Paraburkholderia bryophila: one gene and its partner. The protein of the gene in region 2 interacts with the protein of the main gene of each other region in a pairwise test. Links are inferred from orthologs where the notes say so. Each region holds a gene or a part of one and is shown on either strand. Other genes may lie near its edges.

Region 1 (4,431 bases), on a different replicon or contig from region 2:
CTCCACGAACGCGTGCGCGGCGATTTCGAGAATGTCGTTGCTGCCGTTGCCGAGCGTGATCCACTCGGCTGGCACGCCGTAACGCTCGCTCAGCGCGCTCTTCAGTTCGAACGCATTCGCGTCCGGATAGCGGCCCAGTTCGCTGGCGGCTTTCGCCATGGCGCGTTGCGCCGATTCCGGCATGCCCAGCGGGTTTTCATTCGACGCCAGCTTCACGATGCTCGCTTCGTCCAGACCAAACTCGCGGGCCACTTCCGAAATCGGCTTACCGGCGACGTAAGGGGCAATCGCGCGCACATAGGAAGGACCGAAAGACGCTGTCATGAAAATCTCCGAACGATTATTAGCAAATGAGTCTGCGACCGGCGCGCCACGCATGCCGTTGGGCGCCGCCTGCGTGTCTGTGTGTCAGTCTGTGCGCCATTAACGGGCGCGCGGATACGAGCCCAGAATCTTCAGAAACGCGGCCTTCTCGCCGAGTTCGGCGAGCGCGGCGGCCACGCCCGGATCGTCGCGATGACCTTCGACGTCGATGTAGAAGTAGTACTCCCACGTACCGACGCGCGCCGGACGCGATTCGAAACGGGTCATGGACACGCTATGGCGCGCCAGCGGTTCCAGCAGCTTGACCATGGCGCCGGGCTCGTTCGCCACCGACACGATCAGCGAGGTCTGGTCGTACCCGCTCGGACCACCCGGCTGCTTGCCGATCATCACGAAGCGCGTGCGATTGTGCGGATCGTCCTGGATCAACGCGTAGGCGACTTGCAGACCGTAGTGGGTCGCCGCGCGATCGCCGGCGATCGCCGCGATGGTCGGATCGGCCGCCGCCATGCGCGCCGCTTCAGCGTTGCTCGACACCGCCTGGCGCTCCAGATGCGGTGCGTTCGTCGACAGCCAGCGCTGGCATTGTGCGAGCGCCTGCGCATGCGCGCATACGCGTGTCACGCCGGTCAAACCGCCGTTCAGCGACAGCAGATTGTGATGAATCGGCAAAGCCAGTTCACCGCCGATCGTGAGTTGCGTTTGCAGCAGCAGATCGAGCGTGCGCGAGACCGCGCCTTCGGTCGAATTCTCGACCGGCACGACGCCGAATTCCGCAGCGCCGGCTTCGACCGAGCGAAACACTTCGTCGATCGACGGGCACGGCAGGCCTTCGATCGACTGACCGAAGTACTCGTGCATGGCCTGTTCGCTGTACGTGCCAACCGGCCCGAGGTACGCGGCCTTGATGGTCTTTTCGAGCGCGCGGCTCGCGGCCATGATCTCGCGCCAGATTGCGCTGATGTGCTCGCTCGCGAGCGGCCCGTCGCTCATGTCTTGCAGACGCGCGATCACCTGCTGCTCGCGCTCGGGGCGGAACACCGGCGCGTTGAAATGCTTCTTGACCTCACCCACTTCGAGCGCCACCGCGGCGCGCTGATTGAGAAGCGCGATCAACTGCGCGTCGAGCGCGTCGATGCGTTCGCGAAGGGGTTTGAGTCGGGTATTGAGTTCGTCGTCCATGCGTGAATACGGCCCTGCCGGGTAACTGCTGGAAAGGATGCGCGCGCCTGCTGCTCGATACTGCTCGCTCAGGCGCTGCGCTGTTCGAATTCCTTCATGTATTCGACAAGCGCGTTGACGCCTTCGAGCGGGACGGCGTTATAAATCGACGCCCGCATGCCGCCAACGGACTTGTGGCCCTTTAGCTGCACCATTCCCCGGGCTTTCGCACCGGCCAGGAAATCATCGTTGCGCGACTCGTCGGCGAGGAAGAACGGTACGTTCATCCTCGAGCGCGAGCCACGTTCGACCTTGTTCAGATAGAAGCTGCTGGAGTCGACCGTGTCGTATAACAGCTTCGACTTTTCGAAGTTGCGCGCTTCCATTTCAACGAGGCCGCCCTGCTTCTTCAACCACTTGAACACCAGCCCGGCGATATAGATCGCATAGGTGGGCGGCGTGTTGTACATCGAATTGTTTTCGGCGACGGTTTTCCACTCGAACGCCGACGGGCAGATCGACAGCGCGCGATCCAGCATGTCTTCACGCACGATCACCACCGTCACGCCCGCCATGCCGATATTCTTCTGCGCGCCGCCGAACAGCACGCCGTATTTGGCGATGTCCATGGGGCGCGACAGAATATGCGACGACGCGTCGGCCACCAGCGGAATATCGCCGATGTCAGGAATCTCGAACGTTTCGACGCCGTGAATCGTTTCGTTCGTGCACAGATGCACGTAAGCCGGATCGTCCGACAACTGCCATTCCGAGCGCGCGGGCGAACGCGTGAAACCGTCCGCCGTCTGACCGCTCGCGGCGAGATGCACGGCGCCGTATTTTTGCGCTTCCTTGAACGACTTCTGCGACCACGAACCGGTCACGATGAAATCCGCGCGCGGTTTCGCGGCAAGCAGGTTCATCGGGACAATCGCGTTCTCGCCGAGACCGCCGCCCTGCAGAAACAGAATGCGATGGCTTGCCGGCACTTCAAGCAGGTCGCGCAGATCGACGAGCGCTTGCTCGTGGATCGACATGAATTCTTTGCCGCGATGGCTCATTTCCATCACGCTCATGCCGCTGCCTTGCCAATCGAGCATCTCGTCGGCTGCCTGACGCAGCACTTCTTCGGGCATGGCCGCGGGGCCGGCGGAGAAATTAAAGACGCGCATCGTGAAATCCTGGAAGCAGGCGCGAAAAAGAAGGATCGCGCATATTCGGCGAAATTGGCCGCCGTGAAGGCAACCACTGTGAAGCGGGCCGCGCGGTGCCGATCGCATCGGTTCGACAACGCAAACCGACCGAGCGAATTGCCCGCCGTTTCGCGCTGAAAAAGATAATGGCCGTTTGCGCCTGTGCGCAAACGGCCATTATCGCATTGTCACCGTCAAGCCGCCAAACCCGGCGCGCCGTAGAGCCTACGAAACGCGCCCGAGAAAGCGGCTAGCGCGATTTCAGCGCAGCCTTTCGACCTGGGATTTACTTGGCCGGCTTGACCGAAGCGACTTCCTTGTCTGCCTGGTCACGCGTTGCCTTGATCGATTGCGGCATGTACTTTTGCATCAAGCCATTCACGACGTCGCGGCCAACCTGGTCTTGTACCTGGATGAACTTGCGGCCGGTCGGGCTCTTGTAGAACGCGGTCAGATCCTTGATTTCCGACGTGCTGTAGTACTTCGCGTAAGCGTCGTACTGAGCTTGCATTGCGTCCGAACGGAAAGAGTCCGTTGCGAACACTTGACCTGCGCCGTCAACCAGCTTCGGCACTGCATTCTTTTGCAGCGTCGGGACGGAAGCCTGCTTCTGCTTGTCCGTCATCGTCTTGTTTTCGCTCAGGGCGTCCGACAGGATGGCCGGAACCAGCTGCTTGGCTTGCATCTGGGCGCTGTTGCCGATCGCGCCGACGAGCTTCTGTGCGTCGATTGCGTCCAGCAGATCTTTGATAGCAGCCTGCTTGGCCGGATCAACCGGTGCTGCGGCAGCAGCCGGAGCCGCCGGAGCCGGGCTCTGAAGCGCTTGAGCCATAGCAAAGGTCGGCACGAGGGCAGCCAGCAACATCAGTTGTTTGAATCGTTTTTGCATCATTACTCCCTAAGAGAAATTAATTTGAACTGCGCGCTGCGCGGGATACGTATCGGCCCGATACGCCATTATTCCCTGCGCAGCTTTCAACCAATCACTGAGACTGAAAGCCGCCAACGCGGATCAGGCTGCCCCACCCTCGTCACCGCCGTTTTCACCTTCGGCCGGACCTTCGGTGTCGCCTTCCACATCGCCCTCAGCTTCCGCTTCAGCAACCTGTTGCAGACCTGAAAGCTTGGTCCCTTCGTCAAGGCTGATGAGTGTAACACCTTGGGTTGCACGGCCCATTTCGCGGATTTCCGACACGCGCGTGCGGATCAGCACGCCCGTATTGGTGATCAACATGATCTGCGCTTCCTGATCGACCAGCGTTGCGGCGACGACGCGGCCGTTGCGCTCCGACGTCTGAATCGCGATCATGCCCTTCGTGCCGCGCCCGTGACGGGTGTACTCGATGATCGGCGTACGCTTGCCAAAACCGTTTTCGGTAGCGGTGAGCACCGACTGCTGCTCGTCGCCGGCCACCAGCAACGCGATCACGTTCTGGCCGTCTTCGAGCTGCATGCCGCGCACGCCGCGCGCCTCACGGCCCATCGGACGCACGTCGTTCTCGTCGAAGCGAACCGCCTTGCCCGAATCCGAGAACAGCATCACGTCGTGCTGGCCGTCTGTGATCGCGGCGCCAATCAGGTAATCGCCGTCATCCAGACCGACCGCAATAATACCTTTGCGCAGCACGCGGCCAAAGGCTTCCAGCGGCGTCTTTTTTACCGTTCCTAACGCGGTGCCCATGAACACGAATTTGTCGGCCGAGAATTCCTTGACCGGCAAGACAACCGTAATCTTTTCGCCTTCCTGCAGCGG
Region 2 (4,627 bases):
GCCGGCGTAACCGCTCGCGTTTGCAGAGCGTGTTCAATCTGACCGGTACGGTACTGCATACCAATCTCGGCCGCGCCCTGCTGCCGGATGAAGCGGTGCAATCCGTGATGAAAGCGCTCACGCAGCCCGCCAACCTCGAATTCGATCTCGACTCCGGCAAGCGTGGCGATCGCGACGATCTGGTCGACGAACTCATCGGCGAACTGACCGGCGCCGAGGCCGCGACCGTGGTCAATAACAATGCCGCCGCGGTGTTGCTCACGCTCTCCGCGTTGGCGTCGAAGAAAGAAGTCATCGTGTCGCGCGGCGAGCTCGTCGAGATTGGCGGCGCGTTCCGGATTCCCGACATCATGAGTCGCGCGGGCGCCAGGCTGCGCGAAGTCGGCACGACGAATCGCACGCATCTGAAAGATTACGAGGAAGCCATCGGCCCGCGCACCGCGCTGCTGATGAAAGTCCACGCGAGCAATTACGCGATCAGCGGATTCACCAAAGAGGTCGGCGTCGACGCGATCGCGTCGCTGGCGCATGCGCGCGGCCTGCCGGTCGCGGTGGATCTGGGCAGCGGCACGCTGGTCGATCTCGTGCAATGGGGCTTGCCGCGCGAGACGACCGTGCGCGAAACCGTCGAAGCGGGTGCGGATCTCGTCACGTTCAGCGGAGACAAATTGCTGGGTGGACCGCAGGCGGGGTTGATCGTCGGCCGGCGCGATCTGATCGCGAAGATCAAGAAGCATCCGCTCAAGCGTGCGCTGCGTGTCGGCAAACTGACGCTTGCGGCGTTGGAGCCGGTTTTGCAGCTTTATCGCGCGCCGGAGAAACTCGCCGAGCGGTTGACTACGCTGCGCTTACTCACACGCGCCGCCGACGATATCCGGCTCGCCGCGGAGCGCGTGCAGCCGGTCTTGCAGCGCGCGATCGGCGAGCGCTATGCGGTGCTGGCCGAGCCGATGTTCAGCCAGATCGGCAGCGGTGCTTTGCCGGTCGACGTGTTGCCGAGCTACGGCCTTGTGATCAGAACCGCGGACGGCAAGCGCGGCGGCCGTCAGTTGCTCGCGTTGGAGAAGCTGCTGCGCGAGATGGCGCGGCCGGTGATCGGCCGTATCGCGGATGACGCATTGCGTCTCGATCTGCGCTGTCTCGAAGCCGCCGACGAATTGCAATTGATCGACCAACTTATCGAGCAACTGAAGGGCGCGCCCGCATGATCGTAGGTACGGCAGGGCATATCGACCACGGCAAGACTAGTCTGGTGAAAGCGCTGTCGGGCGTGGATACCGATCGTCTGAAGGAAGAGAAAGCGCGCGGCATTTCAATCGAGTTGGGCTATGCGTACGTGCCGCTTGAGAACGGTGAGGTACTCGGTCTGATCGACGTGCCGGGTCACGAGAAGCTGGTGCATACCATGGCCGCCGGGGCGAGCGGTATCGACTTCGCGCTGCTCGTGATCGCCGCCGACGACGGTGTCATGCCGCAAACGCGCGAGCATCTGGCGATTATCGAACTGCTCGGTATTCAACGCGGTGCGGTTGCGTTGACCAAGATCGATCGGGTGGATGAGCCGCGTCTACGGGAAGTGCGCGATGAAGCGGCCGCGTTGCTGAGCGGCAGCATACTGCAGGATGCGCCTGTGTTCGAAACCTGCGCGACGCGGCCCGACGATACCGGTGTGGCCGCGTTGAAGGCGCATTTGCATGCAGCCGCCGCAGCGTGGCAGATGAAACGCGACGACGGTCTGTTTCGTCTCGCGGTGGATCGCGTCTTCACCCTGGTCGGGCAAGGCACGATCGTGACGGGGACAGTGGTGTCGGGCAGCGTGAGCGTCGGCGATACGATGCTGCTGGCGCCGAAAAATCAGCCTGTGCGTGTGCGGAGTATTCACGCGCAGAATCGTCCGGCGCAACGCGGACGAGCGGGTGAACGCTGTGCGTTGAATCTCGCTGGCATTGAGAAGAGTGCGATAGAACGGGGTGACTGGATTGTCGATCCGCGTTTGTCGCAAGCGTCGGAACGTATCGACGTCATGTTGAATCTACTCGCCGATGCGTCGCTCAAGCTGGAGCATTGGGCGCCGCTGCATGTTCATCTGGGCACGCAGCATCAGGTGGCGCATGTTGCGTTGCTCGATGGCGAAACACTTGGCGCGGGTCAACAGGCACGCGTGCAACTCGTGTTCGAGCGGCCGATGTGCGCGCTGCCGGGTGATCGGTTCGTGGTGCGCAACGCGCAGGCTAGTCGCACGGTGGGCGGTGGGCGGGTGCTCGATCCGTTTGCGCCGTCGCGTAAGCGTCGCTCGGTTGAGCGGCTGGCGTGGCTCGATGCAATTCAAAACATGCTCGATACCGGCGCGCTCGATGCGCTGTTTGCAAGAGCGCCGTATGGGTTGTCGCGCTCGTTGCTTGAGCGGTTGACGGGACGGCCCGCGGCCGCGCTTGCGTCTGCGTTGCCGCGCGACACTCGCGCTGTCGAGCTTCATGGCGACGATGCTTTGCTGGTCGCGGAGGCGTCATGGTTGGCGCTGGCGAACCGGTTGATCATATCGCTCGGTCAGTACCACGAGCGTTCGCCGGATGAATTAGGCCCGGACGTGTCGCGTTTGCGGCGTATCGCTGCGCCATTGGTTGACGATGCGCTGTGGCGCGCCTTGGTCGACGATGCGGCTGCGCGTGGGGACATCGTTAAACGCGGGCCATGGTTGCATCTGCCGGATCATGCAGTGACGCTCGACGACGCCGATCAAACGCTCGCCGCAGCGTTGCTGCCTGTGGTGAAAGCGGGGCGCTTCGATCCTCCATGGGTGCGCGATCTTGCGACGGCGCATGGCGTTTCGGAAGAACGCATGCGGCTATTGATGCGCAAGCTCGCGCGGCAAGGCGAGCTGTTTCAGGTCGTGCGTGACCTCTTTTATCACCAGGATGTGATTCGCGAACTGGCGGCGATCGCGGCCGATGAAGCTGAAAAAAATAGCGGTACGGTCGCCGCGGCGCCGTTTCGCGATGTCACCGGGCTGGGGAGAAAACGCGCGATCCAGCTTTTGGAGTTCTTTGATCGGGTTGGCTATACTCGCTTCCACCGTGGCCTGCATCTCATGCGCGCGGAGAGTCGTTGGCTCGATCTGCTTTGAAACGCAATGTGCAGTTCACGTAGCTCAAGTACTTCAAGTAGTTCAATCACCGTAGGAAGGCATTCGCATCCGGTGGTGCGGCTGGGCTTCAAACCCAGTTGAGCGTGTCAGACACGCTCAGGTCGGTTCGACTCCGGCTGCCTTCCGCCAGATAAGCCTGCCCGGGCATTCCGATATTTTCCGAAAACGTCCTCTAGATTGCCGATTTCAATTCGGTTTATGGGTAACGGCGTGCTTGCTGATTCCCGTAAGGCGTAAGACGGTTTACGCGTGAAGTATGGGCTACCCACATGGTTTTTGTGTTTTCGTACGACACGGGCTGGTGTGCGTCGGCACGAGGAAGCACGGTTTTTTATGAAACAAAGGATGGTATCGTTTCGACGTGATGCCATGGCCCGTCCGAACCGGTCTATATGGTGAGTGACGGCGACATCGCCGCGTTTGGTGGCGACGAAGTGGACAGCATCAAGGAGGAATATGCCGACGGTGACGAGTAAAAAAAACCTGCGAAGAGACTCGCACCAGTGGTACGAGAAACCGGTGCGGCGAAGGACTATCCGGCCTTGCTGGCCGAGGTGAAAGCACGCATTCAGTCTGCACAGTACGCGGCGCTACGCGCGGTCAACAAAGAGCTGGTAGGCTTGTACTGTGACATTGGGCAATTGATTGTCGAGCGACAGTAAAGCTAAGGTTGGGGAAAAGCCGTGGTAGCGCAGCTCGCAGCCGACCTTCAGGTGAACTTCCCAGGAACAGGGGGCTTCTCGGCGTCAAACCTATGGCGGATGAAAAGCTTTTTTGAGAGCACGCAGCAAGGCAAAACTCGCACCACTGGTGCGAGAAATCGGCTGGAGCCATAACCTGGTCATCCTCGAACGCTGCAAGGATACACACGAGCGCGAATTCTACCTGCGGATGACACGCAAATTCGATTGGTCGAAGAACGTACTCGCGCACCAGATCGACAACCAGAGTTACGAGAAGTCGCTCCTGGGCCAGACCAGTTTCGACAAAACGCTAACCCCGGCATTGCGTGCGCAGGCCAAGCTGGCGGTGAAGGACGAATACGCGTTCGACTTCCTTGAGCTTGGTGGGCAGCATGGCGAGCGCGAGCTGATTGCCCGAATCGAGGACTTCCTGCTTGCAATGGGTGGCATGTTCGCGTTCATAGGAAGTCAGGAACGGATGGAGGTGGAAGGCAAGGAATATTTCATCGACCTGCTGCTGTTCCATCGGCGTTTGCGAGCGTTGGTCGCCATCGAATCGCGCGCGAGCCCATCGGTGTAGCGACCGACGAAATCACCAAGACGCTGCCGAAGAAGCTGAAGGATCAGTTGCCATCGCCTGAAGCCATCGCCCGCCTGCTGGAGAACCTATGAGATTGACCGATATCAGAATGTCTCGACACTGCCGAGACATCTGCATCGAAACCATCTTGGGCAAACTTAGCAAGGCCTGGCATCAACAATAGTGGGGATGCTTTTCTTTCAGGAGATTAACGACGCG

The links. Proteins that work in one complex are often made in the same cells at the same time.
Region 1: the proteins of selB (region 2) and serC interact in binary tests that used the Escherichia coli proteins (3 or more experiments, as listed by UniProt). The link is inferred for Paraburkholderia bryophila from one-to-one orthologs.

What each region holds. Positions count from the first base shown.
Region 1 is NZ_JACCAS010000001.1:3,928,627-3,933,057, reverse strand. Bases 617-3,420 are described here. They hold serC (3-phosphoserine/phosphohydroxythreonine transaminase), read right to left. Parts: upstream 2,658-3,420; coding sequence 1,575-2,657; downstream 617-1,574. Other genes in these bases: GGD40_RS17610 (DUF2059 domain-containing protein), read right to left, coding at 2,965-3,420; pheA (prephenate dehydratase), read right to left, coding at 617-1,506. In the rest of the region: hisC (histidinol-phosphate transaminase), read right to left, coding at 1-324; more of pheA, read right to left, coding at 424-616; more of GGD40_RS17610, read right to left, coding at 3,421-3,567; gyrA (DNA gyrase subunit A), read right to left, coding at 3,691-4,431. UniProt on the Escherichia coli protein: Catalyzes the reversible conversion of 3-phosphohydroxypyruvate to phosphoserine and of 3-hydroxy-2-oxo-4-phosphonooxybutanoate to phosphohydroxythreonine. Is involved in both pyridoxine and serine biosynthesis.
Region 2 is NZ_JACCAS010000002.1:2,090,038-2,094,664, forward strand. What follows is about bases 665-3,664. They hold selB (selenocysteine-specific translation elongation factor), read left to right. Parts: upstream 665-1,204; coding sequence 1,205-3,124; downstream 3,125-3,664. Other genes in these bases: selA (L-seryl-tRNA(Sec) selenium transferase), read left to right, coding at 665-1,208. In the rest of the region: more of selA, read left to right, coding at 1-664. UniProt on the Escherichia coli protein: Translation factor necessary for the incorporation of selenocysteine into proteins. It probably replaces EF-Tu for the insertion of selenocysteine directed by the UGA codon. SelB binds GTP and GDP.